Regions from separate parts of the Cohnella sp. GCM10020058 genome, predicted to be linked through region 3. Evidence: riboswitches for the same ligand, from Rfam matches in the RefSeq annotation. Region 3 holds a riboswitch; each other region holds the start of a gene.
The links. Region 3 has a riboswitch for cyclic di-AMP ahead of ACFSR7_RS08465 (C40 family peptidase). Riboswitches for the same ligand answer to the same signal wherever they lie in the genome.

Region 1 (4,207 bases), on a different contig from region 3:
TTCCGTGCAAAGCAGCAATCCAAGCGACGGAATGTTCGATCAGGTGATTGCCATGGTGGATAACGGAAGTTCTTCCCTGGATTTGACGGAGGATAAGTCGGATGTCTATTTCGCAAAACGGTTGAAAGGCGAGTCGATGTTTCGCTTTTCTGTTGCGCAACAAGGCGCGTACGGCATTACGCTGATCAGCAATACGCCGGACCTGCAGGGGCAGGTCCGGTTCGCGGTGATGAGCGACGTAATCCACTTGCTGCTGTCGGCGCTCAAAAAATGGGGGGTATTTTTTGCGGCCGCCGCTCCCTTTTTACTCGCCGACTTTGTGATGCATATACGGCTGGAGCGGCGCAAGCTCGCCAAGACAAGGCTGAGCGTTCATCCCGAGATTACGCCGCAAGTCCTCTAACGCGTGAAGTCTGCGGCCGGACCGGACCCGCCCCGTCGCTTTTCGTGCAGCCAGGCGATTGCCATCGCGACGGCAGCCGGCAGCAGGACGCTGACGAAGCCTGCGAGATTGTCGGATGAGAGCCCGTCGGACAGCATCTGTACGGCCATCAGCGTAGAGTCGAGGACGACGTGGGCGAAAATAACGGTCAAGAGGCCGAATCGCAACATGAACCAGGCGAACAAAGCGCCGATAATCATGAGCTCGATGAAGCGGGTCTGCCACGGAAATACGGCATAGCCGACATGGCCGAACGCCCATACGGCCGTCGCGGGCAGAACAGCGATGGCCGTGAGCGCCCTGGAGATCACGCTGCCGGAGGCGGAAGCGCCGTGCGTGCCTGCACGCTTAAATCTGCCGAACGCGCCGAGCCATTTGCGTACGAGGCCGATGCCGAAAAAGCGCGTCTGGATCTCCTCCGAGATGCCGGCGCACCAAGCGAGCAAGGGCAGCAGCCAAGGATAGTACATATTGTAGGCGGATTGGCTCGGGTCGGAACCGTAATAGCTGCCGAGCAGCAGGCTTAGGGCAGTCAAAACGATCGTTTGCGCTGCAAGTAGGATCACGGCGAGCAAATAGCCCTGCTTCATGGCGGTCTTGACCTGGCTGCCGAAGTCCGCGTCCTGCCAGCGCGGCCACAACGAGCGGCCCATCGAACGCCACAAGCCTTCGCCGCCGACGGCAGCGAAGTACGTGAGCAGCGCCTGAATGAAAAGAATAACGACGTTCGTGACGAGCAGCGCCGACACGTTGCTCTCCGAAGCGATCGCGTTCATGTCAACGGACGAGGCCCGCAGTCCGGGACGCAGATTGAACATGAACCCTGCGTACATGACGAAAAAGGCCGCCGACAGGAACAGTCCGCGTTTGAACGATGTCCATCCCCGGCATGTCGCGGCGTAAATAACGGCAAGCACGAACATGACGATCTGCGGCAGCAGGAAGCCGGTCATCGATAGCTTATCGGCAATCTTGCGCTGCTTCGCAATCTCGTCTGCGAAAGCCTGGGGCAGCGCATACCGGTAAGTAAGCACCTTGTCGGGCTTCACCAGCAGCTGTACATGCGCGTCCGACAGGCCGGTCTTGCGGCTCTGCAAAATGACCGAGCCGCCTTGCGTCAGGCTGCCGGTAGGCTCCCAGGCCGAAGCGTCGTAGCCAGGCTGCGTCTTAAGCCAGGCGATCGCTTCGGCGGTCCGCGCGTCTACGTCGCCGGCAGCGGCTTTGTCCGCATCGGTCAAGGCATCTCCGACGCGCGCCCAGCCGACGACCTCGCCCGATTCCATATGGACGGATACGCGATCGACGCTGCCGTCGGCCGCATGGATATCGACCGCGTAGACGTCCGTCGGGTAACGCGCATCCCAGTCGCGGTCGTATTCGTCGGTCAGCTTGTGCTTGGTCATATAGGCTGCCATGCGGTCGTCGCCTACATGCGTGATCGCCGCGTCGGACCCTTCGCCAAGATCCATACCCCAGTGCGCCGAGGCATAAGCAAGGCCGATCCGCTTGGCCTCCCCGCGGCTAATCGCGGCCGATTCGCCTTTCATAGCCGGCGCGATCGCAGGCAATACTTGCATGAACAGGAAGATAAGAAGGCCGATTCCCGCGGCGACAGCCCATTTGGATGATCTCAAATTACCCACTCCGATTCCGAATTGATCTGAAAAAGCGTATACATCGTCTTTTTATCCGCAATAGCTGGTCCTTCCGCTTATTATCGATAGGAATTGGAGCCAAAACAAGAGAAAGAGTTAGAATCCCCGTAAAAAAGCTGTTACACGGCCTAATAACGTCCGTATATCCTCATACAAGGCGATTTTTCGCATTTCTGCTGTTGTGTGTACCTATCGGACAGACTATAATGCGGTGTAATGTTTTTTATGGAAACCGAACCATCGTTTCTTCATCATACTACCCAGCCGAATTTCCGCAAAGAAAACGGGGGAACCACTTAAGCTTTTCCGGGGTGAATTCCGCGCGCCAAGCGCCGGATAGGGCAGCCTGATCTGGCCCGAACCCGTCAGCTAACCTCGTAGGCTGCCAGACAGGATCGCCGTGCGCCAAGGCACTGGAGCTCCAGTGTCTTTTTTTGCGCGCTTTTTCAACCGTTTGCCGACATGAGGTGAATCGTACTTTGCTTAAGAAAATTATCGGCTGGCTATATGCTTCCCCGCCGCGCGTGCTGACGATCGGCTTCGCCGTAATTATCGCGGTTGGCGCGCTGCTGCTCAGGCTCCCGATCTCCACGGTGTCCGGCGAGCCGACGCCGTGGCTCGAGGCGTTATTCGTCTCCAGCTCCGCGACTTGCGTGACAGGTCTCTCCAGACTGGATACGGTCGGATATTTTTCGGTGTTCGGCCGATGGGTCATTTTGATCCTCGTGCAGCTCGGCGGTCTCGGCTTCATGACGATGGGCACGTTGTTCGCGTTTTTTGCCGGACGCCGCCTCTCGCTCAAGGATCGCCTCGTGCTGCAGGAAGCGATGAACCAGGGCAGCCTGGAAGGCATCGTTCGTCTGGTGAAGCGCGTCCTCATTTATGCGCTTTGCATTGAGGCGGTCGGCGCGCTGCTGTTTACCTTCCGGTTCATGCACGAGATGCATTTCCGGCAGGCGTTCTATTACGGCGTGTTCCACAGCGTTTCTTTTTTCAACAACGGCGGCTTCGACCTGTTCGGCAATTTCCGCAGCATGGCCGGATATGTCGGAGATCCTTATATGAACCTGCTCTCGATCGTGCTCGTCGTGCTCGGCGGCGTCGGCTTCGTCGTCCTCTCCGACCTGGTCGAGCTGCCGACCCGCCGCAAGCTGTCCTATCATTCCAAAGTCGTGCTCTGGGTATCGGCGTTCCTCATCGTGCTCGGCACGGTCACGATCCTGATCTTCGAATACACCAACGAGCTCACCTTCGCCCCGCTGTCCTTCGGTGACAAGCTGCTTGCGGCCGCGCTGCAGTCCGTATCCACCCGCTCCGCCGGCGTCAGTACCGTCGACATCGGCTCCTTGCGGGACGCGACGCAGTTTGCGATGGTGCTGCTCATGTTCGTCGGCGCCTCGCCCGGTTCCACCGGCGGCGGCATCAAGACGACGGCGTTTGCGGTGCTAGCGGCCGCCGTCTGGGCGATGCTGCGCGGCCGTACCGACGTCGTGCTGCTCGGACTGCGCATTGAGCGGTCCAAGGTCAACCGCGCCATTACGGTCACGATGCTGTCGCTGGCCATCGTCATCACGTCCGTCATGATTCTCTCGATTACCGAGAAGCAGGCGTTCCTGCTCATTCTTTTCGAAGTCATGTCCGCCTATGCGACGGTCGGATTGTCCGCCGGCATCACCGGAGACTTGTCGTCCTTTGGCCAGATTCTTATTATCGTCCTCATGTTCATGGGGCGTCTCGGCCCGCTGACGATGACTTACGCGCTGGGCTCCAAGTCCGGACGCACGCTGTATCGCGAGGCGGAAGGCCGCATCATTATCGGGTAAATCCAAGGTAAAGGAGGAGAGACGCATGCACAAAAAAATGTACGCATGGCTGGTCGCCTCTCCTCCGCGGACGCTGGCGCTCGGCTTCGCTTTTATCATCGGCCTGGGCTCCTTTCTGCTCCACTTGCCCGTCGCTTCGAGCGCCGGCGTGCAAACGCGATATATCGACGCGCTCTTCACGGCGACCTCTGCCACTTGTGTTACGGGCCTGGTCGTGGTCGACACGGGCGATCACTATTCCATGTTCGGGCAGATCGTCATTCTCGCAATGATCCAGATCGGCGGCC
Region 2 (4,207 bases), on a different contig from region 3:
GCCGAAGCTGATCGGCGGCGAGCGCGCAGTATACGCGAAGCCGAGCCGGGAGGCGCCGCCTTCCGGAACGTGCGACTGAGCCGCCAGGCTGGCAACGGCTTCTGCCGCCGGTTTGTTCAGCCTTCGTACGTGCGGAAGAGGCGAATTGCCCGATTAACCCCGAGTAAAGCGGCGGCTATCAGCGCACTTTGGCGCCGATTTCGTCCCGTTCCGAACGGAAATAACTGCAAATATGCAGGTTATGGAGCGGGATGGCGGCCAGATGAGCCGGATAGCTGCAGATTGCAGTTAAATTGCTTTAGCTGTAAACAAAACAACCAAATGATGAGAAATACCTGCATGTATGCAGTTATCTCCTCGTCATCGGCCAACATAAATGAAAAAAGCAACATGATTGCATGATTGCAGTTATTCTCGTCATCGCTTTAAATTCAACTTTCTCATAACCCCAAGGAGGACCACCCATGACCGCCAATCTGCGCAAGCAAGATCCCGAGATCGTCAAAGCCCTTAACCTCGAGCTCGGCCGCCAACGCGACAACCTCGAGCTGATCGCATCCGAAAACATCGTTAGCGAAGCCGTCCTTGAAGCGATGGGCACCGTTCTGACCAACAAATATGCCGAAGGCTACCCGGGCAAGCGGTTCTACGGCGGCTGCGAGTACGTCGACATTCCCGAAGAGATCGCCCGCAACCGCGCCAAGGAACTGTTCGGCGCCGATCATGCCAACGTGCAGCCGCACTCCGGCGCGCAGGCCAACCTCGCCGTCTACCTGGCGACGCTGCAACCGGGCGACACCGTGCTCGGCATGAATCTCGCGCACGGCGGCCACCTGACGCACGGCAGCCCGGTCAACGCCTCCGGCTTGCTGTACAACTTCGTCGCTTACGGCGTCGACGAGCAGACCTTCACGATCAACTACGACGAAGTCCGCAAAGCCGCGTTCAAGCACCGTCCGCGCATGATCGTCGCCGGCGCGAGCGCGTATCCGCGCATCATCGACTTTGAAGTGCTCGGCCAGATCGCCCGCGACGTGGGCGCACTGTTCATGGTCGACATGGCGCATATCGCCGGTCTCGTGGCAGGCGGCCAGCACCCGAGCCCGGTGCCGCACGCGCACTTCGTCACGACGACGACGCACAAGACGCTGCGCGGACCGCGCGGCGGCCTGATCCTGTGCACCAAGCCGTGGGCTGCGGCGATCGACAAGGCGGTATTCCCCGGCACGCAGGGCGGTCCGCTCATGCACACGATCGCAGCCAAAGCCGTTGCGCTCGGCGAAGCGCTGCAGCCGTCCTTCAAGGATTATGCGGCTAACGTCGTGACAAACGCCAAGGCGCTTGCCGAGACGTTGACCGCAGAGGGCATCAACCTCGTCTCCGGCGGCACGGACAACCACTTGATGCTCGTGGACACCCGCAGCCTGAACATTACGGGCAAGGATGCCGAGCACTTGCTCGACTCCGTGGGCATCACCGTCAACAAGAACGCGATTCCGTTCGATCCGACGAGCCCGTTCATCACGAGCGGCATCCGCATCGGTACGCCGGCCGTTACTTCGCGCGGGATGGACGCCGCGGCGATGAAGAAGGTCGGCCAGGCCATCGCCATCACATTGAAGAACGCCAAGGACGAGACCAAGCTTGAAGAAGCGCGCAAGCTGGTACGCGAGCTCGCCTCGCAATATCCGCTGTATCAAGGTCTTGAATACTAAGACCAGGCTCGCCAGCGTATCCTAAAAACAGGTACAGGCGCCCAATTTTGACCTTTCGAGGCCGAATTGGGCGCCATTTGTTTGACGATTCGGGACATTCGGTATAAACTAAGTGTACGCTTAATTCCCGGTATCGGCCGGGAAACGGGGGAACCAAGTCTTTATGGGGCGAATTGAAGCTATTCCAGGCTTCATAGGGTACCATCTTACCCGAGTCCGTCAGCTAACCTCGTAGGCAGTGGATGGGTCACATCTAATTTATTGAAGCTTGAATGACCCTCGCCGGGTCTTTTGGCGTCTCTACAAGACCCCTCTGTCTGGCTAAGCGTATTGCGCGCGCCTGTTGCAGAAGGGTCTTTTCTGTCCTTCGAGGCGTGTCGACTTTAGACCGGGAGAAGGAGGAATTTACGTTGGCCATGCCGGAATTCGCCAGAAACATGGACCAAGACGCTGCCGCTCCTTTCTGCACGAACACGAATACGTATTATCATAGCCTCATCGACTGGGGCGACGCCGACGATCCGCTCCGCAAGCTGCTGTCTCCATCTTTGCCGGCGGCCGGCGGCCAAGGGATCTGGGGCGCCTCCGACGACGAAGCCGACTATCTGGCACAAGGCTATCGCCATAAGTTCCGGACGTCCGCTTTCCTGATGCTTCCTGAGACGGAGGCCGAAGAGGGCGTGTCGCCGGCGCTCGCATATGTGGCGGCTCATCCGGAGATCCGCCAGGTGATTCTGGCGGGCGGCGACTGCTTCAGCCTTCCTACGCTCAAGCTGCGGAATCTAATCCAAAGCTTGCGGGCCATCCCGCACGTCGGAATTATCAGGCTCAGCACGCGCATGCCGGTCATGGAGCCGATGCGCATATCGGACGACCTGGGCTTGCTGCGCCTTATCCGCGAATTTTCTACGCCTTCCAAGCCGCTTTATCTGATGGCGCACATTCATCATCCGCGGGAGATGACGGATCAAGCGATTCGTGCGTTCCGCTCGCTCCGCGACGCAGGAGCCGTCATCGTGAACCGGACGCCGATCCTTGGCGGAATCAACGACGCGCCGGAGTTGCTGGGTGAGCTGCTGGATCGCCTCGAGCTGGCCGGCGTGACGCCGTATTACTTTTTCGTCGATCGTCCGAGCGAGGAGAACGGGGAATTCTCGGTGCCGCTATCCAGGGCGTACCATCTGGTCGAAGAAGCCAAGCTGACGACGGCGGGGCTCGGGCGGCGGGCGCGCCTTGCGGTGAACCACGACGCTGGCTTCGTCGAAGTGCTGGCCGTCGAAGGCGGCAAGGCCTATCTGAAGTTTCACGCGTCACCCGACGACGACGCAGGCAAGTTCATCACGGCAGACTGCCCCGACGACGCGTTGTGGCTGACCGAGCTGCCGGGCAGCGAATCGAAGATCGGGTCGCTGACGATCGACTGGACGGACTCCGAGGATTACGGGCTCCGCACTTCTTACGTCAAGCGGCCTTATCAGATCGGAGATTAATCGGTCTTTTATCATACATCCGGCTTTGCCTTCCGAGGCAGGCCGGATGTATATTTATTTTGACGGATACTTGGGCGTCTGCGGGGAAATGTTGAAACGGTCGGCCTGCATCCGCGTACTAGAATACATAGCCGCGAACAAGCGGACAAGAGGAGGATTCGTGTAAATGTCTATTTTCAAACGATTGCGCGATCTCACGCTGTCTAACGTATATGCCCTGATCGAAAAGGCGGAAGACCCGGTCAAGATGACCGATCAATATCTGCGCGATATGGCAGAGGATCTCGAGGATGCGGAAAAGGCGGTCGCCGCCCAGATCGCGATCGAAAAGCGATTCAAGCAGCTGTACGAGGAGCAATCGGCTCTGGTCGCCAAGCGCGAAGAGCAGGCGAACATCGCCGCGCAGGCAAAAAATATCGACCTTGCGCGCCGCGCGCTCGAGGAGAAGAAAGCGGCAGAGACGAAGGTTGCCGAGTACAAGGCCAGCTACGAGCAGAACAAGCAGGCCGCCGACAATCTGCGTCTGAAGCTCGATGAGATGCGCAAGCAATTCACCGACCTCAAGAACCGGCGCGAGACGCTGGTCGCCCGTGCCAACGCGGCCAAGGCGCAAGCCGGCATCAACAAGGCGATGGCTGGATTCGGTACCGACACGGCGATGTCCGGTCTCAGCCGGATGGAAGAGAAGGTCCGGCAGATGGAAGCGCACGCCGAGGCGACAGAGGAACTTAGCCAGTCCAAAGGCAGGTCGCTGGACGACGAGTTCGCGACGCTAGGCAAGGACAAAGCCGTCGAAGACGAACTGGCGGCCCTGATGAAGAAGTACGAGAGCTAAGGCGATCCAAGAGGACTCCCCCGCGGGGTCCTTTTTTCAAACGCCCATCTAAGCTAAAATGAGTTAAGCATTCATGGCGCGTCCGAAAAGGGGCGCTTCGGGCAGCTTATTCCCGCAGGTTCATGCGGATATCGCCCGGTTTTATCCGCGGGAGGAGAGACGTTAAC
Region 3 (4,207 bases):
TGCCATCTACGGCGTCTCGGCCCGCACGCCGATCGAATCCCTTTACATGACAAACCCGATGCCGCTCAAGCTTGACGCATGGGATTACGGCGGTTCGGATGCCTATGCGGAAAACGTGTATATGCGCGGCAAGCTCGTGCTCAAGGCAATCGAGGCCAAGACCGGGGAGAAAACGATGTCGAAAATCATGCGGACTTATTTTCAGAAATATCGCTTTAAGCATCCCGACAGCCAAAGCTTTCAGCGCGTCGTCGAGGCCGTTACCAGGGATGACTGGAAGGACTTCTTCCAGGCCTATGTGTACCGGGGAGAATCGGCCGACTTCGCGGTCGCCTCCATCCGCACGGAACCGGACGGCGAGGGCGGCTATCAGTCCATCGTCCTGCTCACGAGGACCCAGGGCAGCCCGCAGGCCGCGACGGTGCAATTTGGCTTCAAGGACGGCAAAACCGTCCGCAAGACATGGGACGGCATTCAGAGCCACATCCAGATCCGATTGCAGTCGGCATCACCGCTATCGTACGTAGCGGTCGATCCGATGCTCGATATCGTGCTCGATCACAGTCGTTACGACAACTATCTGAAGGCTGAAGCGCCCGTGCGCAAGCGGACCAAGCTCGACGTCACGCTGGGACAGCTGATCGACGCGATCGTCGGCAGCATGGCCTGGTGAAGGAGGGGGAACCGACATGAACGACGCGATCCGAAAAGGCTGGGAGACGACCAAGCGGCACAAATACGTGCTCGTCGCCTTGTTCCTTTACCGCCTGCTGTGGGGATTTTTCCTCTACCGGTTTATCGACTCGGTCGTGGCGCCGATCCTGACCCGGTACCCGGACGAACATCCGCTCGGCGCGGCAGCCAAGCAGCTTTTTGCGATCGAGGCCCAATTTCGTCTGCTCAAGACGGATCTCGCCGATCATACGCTGCTCTTGCTGGGCGGCATGCTCCTCCTCCGCATGCTGATCACGCCGGTGCTGAACGCGGGACTTTACTACTCCTTCGCCAACGCGGAAGATCAGGGCGGCACCCAAGTGCTCAAGGGCATCCGGCAGGCTTGGAAAAAAGTGTCGCTGCTCTACGGCGCCGAGAAGCTGATTGCCTTGGCTCCGGCAATCTGGCTGATTCCGTTCGGACGAAACGCATATATGGAAATGCCCGATGCCGCGTCATGGCTCGGACAGATGCTTCCTTACGCCGCGGGCTGGACGCTCTGGATGCTGGCGGTGCACCTTCCCTTTTTGTTCATGCAGTTCAGCGCCGCGGCCGGGGGCAGCCCCTGGCAGGGGGCGCTTCGCTCGGTAAGCCGCCTGCTCCCTCTGCTTGGCGTGACGATCCTGTTGCCCCTGCTCTCCCTGCTCGGTTCCGCCGCCGTATCCGGCGCCACGCTGATCTGGACCGGCCTGCTGGCGATCGCGCTGAACCAGGCATTCCACTTCGTCCGGTCAACGATCGCGCTCTGGACGGCGGCCTGCCAGCATCGCTTGTGGCAGCGCGAAGAAGCTTGAAACAACGCTTAAAAACAGCAAGAGACGGACGCGCCGTTCATCGGAAGATGGGCGGAGCGCCGTCTCTTTTTTTGCAGGCTATTAATATCGGTCGAGAGGGCGGCATAGACTACGATCATACTCTTGCGACTGCAGCCGTGTCGAAGACTTGCGCCCTCTTAATCTTTCTCATTTATTCATAGGCTTGGCCTTTCGCGGGCGTAAACCCCGCATCCCTTGCTGCGCTTGGGTTTGGAGATGTCGCCAGCATAGTCCTTTTAATTTGGGACATTAAGGATTTCTAATCTTGAAGGAGCAGGAGTTGGGGCCTAAAAATCGAATTTCTAAAGCTAAGGTGCGAAAACTGCCGAATTCCCGCGCACTGGGAAACGGGGGAACCAGTCTTTACCGGGTGAATTGGCTTTGCCTCGCGCAGAAGCCATAGGGAACCTTCAACCGAACCCTCCAGCTAACCTCGTAGGCACTTGGAAGGAGCTTCTTGTTTTGCGCAAAGTTACAGTACTTCTACTTGCTTTAACCTGCCTCCTGGCTTTCCAGTTGGGCAGCGCATCCGCAGCTTCCAAGCTCGACTCGACCGTCTCCAAGCTGATCGGCATCGATTACGATTACGGCGGCACGACGACCAGCGGCTTCGATTGCTCCGGATTCACGGCTTATGTTTTCAAGAAGTTCGACGTCAAGCTGCCTCACTCGTCCAAAGGCCAATTCGCCATGGGCGACAAGGTTGCTCGCGAAGATCTTCGTCCGGGAGACCTCGTATTCTTCAATACGAGCGGCGAAGGCGTGTCCCACGTAGGCATCTATGTCGGTGACAACAAATTTGCACACTCGGCTTCCAAGGGTGTTACGATCTCGGATCTGGATGAAAAGTATTATGCGAAGCGCTACGTCGGCGCTCGCCGCGTAATGGACTCCGACACCTACACGTCCGTGGCAATCGATCACGTGTAAACTCGGTTGAAGTGGAATGCTTAGGCAAAGACCCGCCCCCAAAGCGGGTCTTTGCTGCTGCTTGGAGTGAATGGAGAGGTTACTTAGGTTGTACCCTTGCTGTAAAGATTTTGAAACAGACCTGACGTAGAAATTTGCGCAAAAAAACGGGCTTTGGCGCCGTAAGCCAAGGCCCTCTTTTTTTCGTCATGCTTTCCAGGGAAATTCTGCGCCGAGGCGATCGGCTTCCTCCGGCTTTACCCGGCCGCCGTAGCGAGCTCTGCCGTACAGCTCGCCGAGCGGACGGGACACTTTCGCCAGCCAGCCTCGGGATGCCGCCTCCGATGCGCGGGCCTGCGGCGCTTGGTTTAATTCGCGCCACTTTTCGATTGCCCCGATCGTCTCCGACGGCGTCAGCGATTCCCGGTGAACGTATCCTTCCTTGACCGCATCGGCGAGCAGCGCGGCATACAGGCTTCTGACCCGGTCCTCCGCAGACATCGCCGTCCAGTCCTCTCGCCGGAGCGATCGCCTTGACTTCGACCTGTTTCGCGAGAATAGTCGGCTCAGCAACTTATCCCCCTGAAGCAAGCTCTCTCGCTCTTCGGTGTAGCCGAGATCCGTCTCGGCCGCGCGCCGTCCTGCAAGCAGCCTGCCGTACCACGCCTTCACGCGATCCGAGATGCGTCGCCACCAGACAGCGTTGAGCAAATATCGTCGCGCCAGGCGATATACGACGACAAGCGCCAGCAGCGCGAGTACGACATAAAGCGCATACTCTAACCATACCCACAGCCGTCCGGTGCCGGCCTCCTGCGGCGGGAATGCCGGCGGCTGCGCGGACGGCTCCGGCTGGGGCGTCTGCTCCGGAGCAGATTCGCCGGCGGGGACGAGCGAGAGCAGCCAGCGGATGAGCCGACGGACCTGCGGCCAGATCGGAAGTCCCGCGAACGGGAGAAAGACGAGCGCGACGACGATGCCCCACAATGCGAGATATCGCTTGCCCGCAGCAGCGAGCCGTCTCGTCACGAGGCCGGCGTGCAGGCCGGCTTCGCCCAGCGACTTGGCCTGCAGGAAATACAGCGCGGCTGCCAGCCAGACGATGCCCGCCGCGAGCAGCAGCGGCCTCGCGCCGTCCGCAATGTCGAGCTGCGACGCTGCCGCGAGAACGATGGCGTGGAGGCCGACCGCGACGGAGCAGCGCACGATGCGCGCCCAGTCGAAGCGGGCGATCCACGACAAGAGGCCAAGCGGCAGCACGAGCCACAACTGCCGCCGATCGGCTGCGCATGCGGCGGCGACGAATGCCGCGATGAGCGCGAGGTGGACGAGCGATGCGGGCAGCTTGCCGCGCAGCAGCGTGGGGAGCGCCCTCCCGACCGCGGCGCCAAGCCAAGCGAGCGCGATCCAGCCGACTGTCGGGAGGGCGAGACCGGATTGCGCGTGGAGTACCAACAGAAGCGGATAAGCGGCCAGCGCGTCAGCCAGACTACGGAGCATAAGCTTCATGGCGTTCCTCCTGCAGCTTGGCGTGATGTTTGCCTGTCCTTGTAGAGTAGCAAGAGCTCTACCCGGTTGCCCGCCTGTCGCAGCTTCCGCACGGCAAGCTCTTGCTTGGGCGTCAGGAAGGCGGTGATGAGCAGCAGATTCGCTCCGCGCATCCGCTCCTGGACGAGCTCGCCGAGCAGGTAGCCCAGCTCCAGCCGGACGGCAGGCTCGAAGCCGGCCATCGCTTCGAGGATCGCGTACAGTTGGCTGCGGCCGCGCGC
Region 4 (4,207 bases), on a different contig from region 3:
CAATTTGGTCCATCTTCAAAAAGACGAAAGCTATGAAGCCAGCTTTGGCTTTAAAATGCTTGAATCATGGCCGGAGCCCGGACGCTACCGCGTCGTGAAAGAAGCGACGTTCGGGAAAGAGAAGATTAAACTTGCGGCCGAATTCGATTTACCCGCTAAATAACTGGGACTTGGCGCCCAACCGTGGAGAAGAGACGCCTTTCAGCGTCTCTTGGCGGGACTTCGGCACCAACCATGGCGAAGAAGCGCCGTACAGCGCCTCTTGGCGAGACCTAGGTGCCAACCGCGACAAAGAGACGCTATATTTGACGCAGCTCGGCTACTCCGACAACCGGTCGACAGCGACCGTCTGGACGTCGGTCGGCCTTTGTCCGACCTGCACCGTCGCCATGCCGTTCGCTTCGTCCACCTCCTCGATCCAAACCGGCTGTCCATCCAGCTTGACGGCAATCGTGTCCTTCGAGTTGAAGATTTGCTTTGCGCGCTGCGTATTCATGACGGATCGTCCCCCTCTTTTTCGCGCATCGTATCGGTCGTCGTCTCTTCGATAAGCCCGTTGTCAAAGGTCACCTGACCGCCGCCAAGCCCCTCGTTGATCATCCGGTCGATGTCCATGTCGTAGTTGTCGCGGCCTTCGTAAATGTGGTCCCGACCGTCCGCTGCATGCTCCTCGCTCATGAACGCCGCTCCCTTCGTACCATGTTCTTCGTTTCGAAAATGAAAGATCGTCCGGTAAAGGATGCCCAGCCGGTATGAACTCCATACAGCGATGGGAATCCTAAAGGTATAAGGGATCATGAGGAGGGCTAAGCGTCATGCATACGGTATGGAAAGGCGCCATCAGCTTCGGGCTCGTGCACGTGCCGGTGAAGATGTTCACCGCAACGGAGGACAAGGACGTACATCTGCGGCAAATTCACAAAGCTTGCGGTACGCCGATCTCCTACGCCAAAAGCTGCCCGCATTGCGAACGGGCGGTGGAGTGGGAGGAAATCACCAAGGGCTACGAGTATGAAAAGGGACGGTTCGTTCTGTTTGACGAAGAGGAACTCGAAGCCATCAAGCCGGAAAATACGCGGACGATTCAGATTCTCGACTTCGTCGCGCTCGAAGAGATCGACCCGATGTTCTATCAAAAAACGTACTATTTATCGCCCGATCAGGCTGGCGCCGGCGCTTACGGCTTGCTGCTCGAAGCGATGCGGCAATCCGGCCGGATCGGCATCGCGAAGATCGCGATCCGCAGCAAGAGCAGCCTCGCCGCCATTCGCTGCGTTGACAATTGCATCTGCATGGAGACGATGTTCTATCCCGACGAGATCCGCGCGATCTCTGGCGTGCCCGGCCTGCCGCAAAACCAGAACGTCAACGACCGCGAGCTTGATATGGCCAAGCTGCTGATCGAGCAGCTGTCCGCGCCCTTCGACGCGGCCAAATACACGGACGATTACCGGACGGCGATGCTGGACGCCATCAACCGCAAGGTCGCCGGGCAAGGCGTCGACGTGGTCACCGCGCCGGCGGCGGAACGGACCAACGTCATCGACCTGATGTCCGCGCTGCAGGCCAGCCTTGCCGCCGTCAAGACGGGCGACGCGCCCGCCGCCGGCGCAGGTCGCAAGTCGGCGATCCGCGGCGACACGGGCGCGGCGGATACGGCTGCCGCTGACAAGCCGAAGCGCACGCGCGCAAAGCCCGCGGTGCCGGGGGCAGCTGCAGCCGGGGGCGAAGAAGCAGGCGACGCAAGCCCCAAGGCTGCGCCGTCGCGCAGGCGCAAAGCAAGCGAGCCGCAGTCTTGATCGGTCGCTGATGCGACTACGCTTTAAGCAGCACGTAAAGGCTAACGATGCGGGGGACGTCGGGTTGACAGCCGACTCGCGCAGCCGCACCTCGCGCAGGAACTGCGCGAATTTCAAGACGATGCTTGGCAAGCAAAACGGGACGAAGCAGTGTCAATTCCTGCTTCATCCCGTTTTGCGTTTTTGTCGATGGCTGTTTCGCATGTGCAGCAAGGCAGAGCTGAAGCCACATGGTCGAGCCGCGCCAAGACCGAGGCAAAGAAGCTCCATGTAGAGCTTCTTTGCTTCGATAGCACCATTCCAGGTAGCAAAACTATGTTTAGAAACAGCTCTTTCTCTTCCGCAAAAAACGATGAGAATATTCTAAGAAGCGACGGCTGGCCCTCACGAACTCCGCGCGGGACAAGGGGCGGCCGTATTCATAATTCCCAGCATATGGGCCGTGGTAATATTTATGCCGTGAACTAGCGAGATTCCGCTGATAGAATGTGAGACATCCGAGCCGAAGCCCGACAGGGCACGGGGGAACCAAGTATACGGGGTGAAGCCGCAGCCGCGGCAGGGCGATCTCCGACCTAACCCGTCAGCTAACCTCGCAGGCTTACATTCTAAGGAGGAATTTTCTTATATGAAGAACAATCGTATCGGTCAACTGGCTGTTAGCGGCGCACTCCTGTTGTCGCTCGCCGTTCCGTTCGGCGCTTCCGCAAATGCCGCGACGACTGCCGGCTCCCAGACGACCAAGACTTACACATATAAGTTCGACGCTTCGCAGCTTCAACAGTATCTCGGTTCGTTCGACTGGCAATCGCTGCTGTCGCAGCTGAACGGCGGCACGCTTGGCGGTCTGACGCCATCGACGCCAGTGACGACGCCTACGACTACGCCTGCCGCTCCGGCCAAGCCGACGACGGCCCCTGTGGCTACGCCTAAACCGACGACGACACCGGCTCCGACCGCAACGCCCGCTCCGACTGCTACGCCGGCTCCGACTGCCACGCCGGCGCCAACGACCTCGCCTTCCGTACCGGCGGGTTCCAACAACGGCAGCGGCTCTACGGGCTCCGGCACGAGCACTCAGAAATCCGGCTTCGCCGCTCAAGTCGTCGATCTGGTCAACCAGGAACGCGCCAAAGCCGGCTTGTCCGCATTGCAAACCGATGCCAAGCTGACCACGGTCGCAGACGCGAAGGCGAAGGATATGTACAACAATAATTACTTCGACCACACGTCGCCGACGTACGGCTCGCCGTTCGACATGATGAAGCAGTTCGGCGTAACTTACAGCTATGCAGGCGAAAATATCGCGATGGGCCAACAGTCGCCTACCGAGGTCATGAACGCATGGATGAACAGCGCGGGCCACAAGGCGAATATCTTGAACGCGAACTTCAAGTCCATCGGCGTCGCCTACTATAACGGCGAATGGGTGCAAGAGTTCACGGGCTGATCCGTCTCCTATCCGTCTAAAAAAAGGATGCCTGCCGCAGTCAAGCAGTTGACTGGGGCGGCATCTTTTTTTTGCTTGTGCAGCCAACTTCGGCAGCCAAGCTACATCAGCATCGGCAGCACCAGCAGCAGCAAGCCCGCCAAGCTCATCAAGCCGCCCTGCAGCCGTATTCGCCTCTCGGAGGCCGGCCCGGGATCCCCGGTCCGATGGTCGCGGCCGGCGCGGGCCAGCGCGAGTACGGTCCCGGGATGGAGTACGGCGAACAGCGAGGAACCCGTCCAAAACACCAAAACGAGCGATAGCAGCGCGCCGGCGTGCTGCAGCGGCATCTCCGTAGCGATCCCTCCCCAAGCGCTCTCTTTATTGTTGTATGAGCGTCCGGAGGCAAAAGTGCGGAATTGGCCCGAGTTGCCGCACCATGGGTGCCGACGACCGTTTGCCCCCGGGAATCGCGGCGCCGAGGCGCTTGTAGGAAGTTCGTCAAGGGAATGGGGCAACCGATTACCGGCTACACTAGAAAGACAACGTCTCTTGTCGAAGAGACGGCTTCAGAACGGAGGAACGCGCTATGGCACCGGCCACGATGTCCCCGGTCACGCTGCGGCTCGGCGACCGCGAGCTGCTCATTTCTCACCCCGACAAACTGCTGTGGCCCGATATGGGGATCGACAAGCTTCGCTATGTCCAAACGCTGGCCGAATTGGCGCCCTATCTACTGCCGCACAGCGAAGGCCGCTATTTAACAACGATTCGATTTCCAGAGGGCTATGCAGGCAAATCCTTTTATCAAAAAAATGCCCCGACGCCGGTACCCGACTTCGTCAGAACCGAGACGGAAGGCGGCATCCGTTACGTCGTGCTCGACTCCTTGCCGACCCTGCTCTGGATGGGCAGCTTGTATGCGCTGGAGTTCCACGTATCCTGCGAGCGGATCGCCCAGCCGCTGCCGGACCGCTGG

Region 1: it holds a riboswitch for cyclic di-AMP, as region 3 does, so the genes downstream of both, ACFSR7_RS03345 (TrkH family potassium uptake protein) here and ACFSR7_RS08465 (C40 family peptidase) in region 3, are expected to answer to the same signal.
Region 2: it holds a riboswitch for cyclic di-AMP, as region 3 does, so the genes downstream of both, ACFSR7_RS19165 (KamA family radical SAM protein) here and ACFSR7_RS08465 (C40 family peptidase) in region 3, are expected to answer to the same signal.
Region 4: it holds a riboswitch for cyclic di-AMP, as region 3 does, so the genes downstream of both, ACFSR7_RS04120 (CAP domain-containing protein) here and ACFSR7_RS08465 (C40 family peptidase) in region 3, are expected to answer to the same signal.

The regions. Positions count from the first base shown of each region.
Region 1 covers NZ_JBHUJV010000002.1:1,217-5,423, reverse strand. Annotated here, with positions in the region: gene ACFSR7_RS03355 (hypothetical protein) at 1-403, shown strand, start outside; gene ACFSR7_RS03350 (hypothetical protein) at 400-2,076, opposite strand; cyclic di-AMP (ydaO/yuaA leader) riboswitch at 2,350-2,495, shown strand; gene ACFSR7_RS03345 (TrkH family potassium uptake protein) at 2,577-3,920, shown strand; gene ACFSR7_RS03340 (TrkH family potassium uptake protein) at 3,946-4,207, shown strand, end outside.
Region 2 covers NZ_JBHUJV010000009.1:881,849-886,055, forward strand. Annotated here, with positions in the region: gene ACFSR7_RS19155 (TIGR01440 family protein) at 1-79, shown strand, start outside; gene ACFSR7_RS19160 (serine hydroxymethyltransferase) at 465-1,715, shown strand; cyclic di-AMP (ydaO/yuaA leader) riboswitch at 1,823-1,968, shown strand; gene ACFSR7_RS19165 (KamA family radical SAM protein) at 2,132-3,205, shown strand; gene ACFSR7_RS19170 (PspA/IM30 family protein) at 3,372-4,040, shown strand.
Region 3 covers NZ_JBHUJV010000004.1:470,685-474,891, reverse strand. Annotated here, with positions in the region: gene ACFSR7_RS08475 (M1 family metallopeptidase) at 1-673, shown strand, start outside; gene ACFSR7_RS08470 (hypothetical protein) at 690-1,508, shown strand; cyclic di-AMP (ydaO/yuaA leader) riboswitch at 1,843-1,986, shown strand; gene ACFSR7_RS08465 (C40 family peptidase) at 1,992-2,459, shown strand; gene ACFSR7_RS08460 (hypothetical protein) at 2,646-3,947, opposite strand; gene ACFSR7_RS08455 (DUF58 domain-containing protein) at 3,944-4,207, opposite strand, start outside.
Region 4 covers NZ_JBHUJV010000002.1:194,330-198,536, forward strand. Annotated here, with positions in the region: gene ACFSR7_RS04100 (immunoglobulin-like domain-containing protein) at 1-163, shown strand, start outside; gene ACFSR7_RS04105 (H-type small acid-soluble spore protein) at 320-496, opposite strand; gene ACFSR7_RS04110 (hypothetical protein) at 493-678, opposite strand; gene ku (non-homologous end joining protein Ku) at 816-1,799, shown strand; cyclic di-AMP (ydaO/yuaA leader) riboswitch at 2,290-2,417, shown strand; gene ACFSR7_RS04120 (CAP domain-containing protein) at 2,428-3,249, shown strand; gene ACFSR7_RS04125 (hypothetical protein) at 3,351-3,578, opposite strand; gene ligD (non-homologous end-joining DNA ligase) at 3,818-4,207, shown strand, end outside.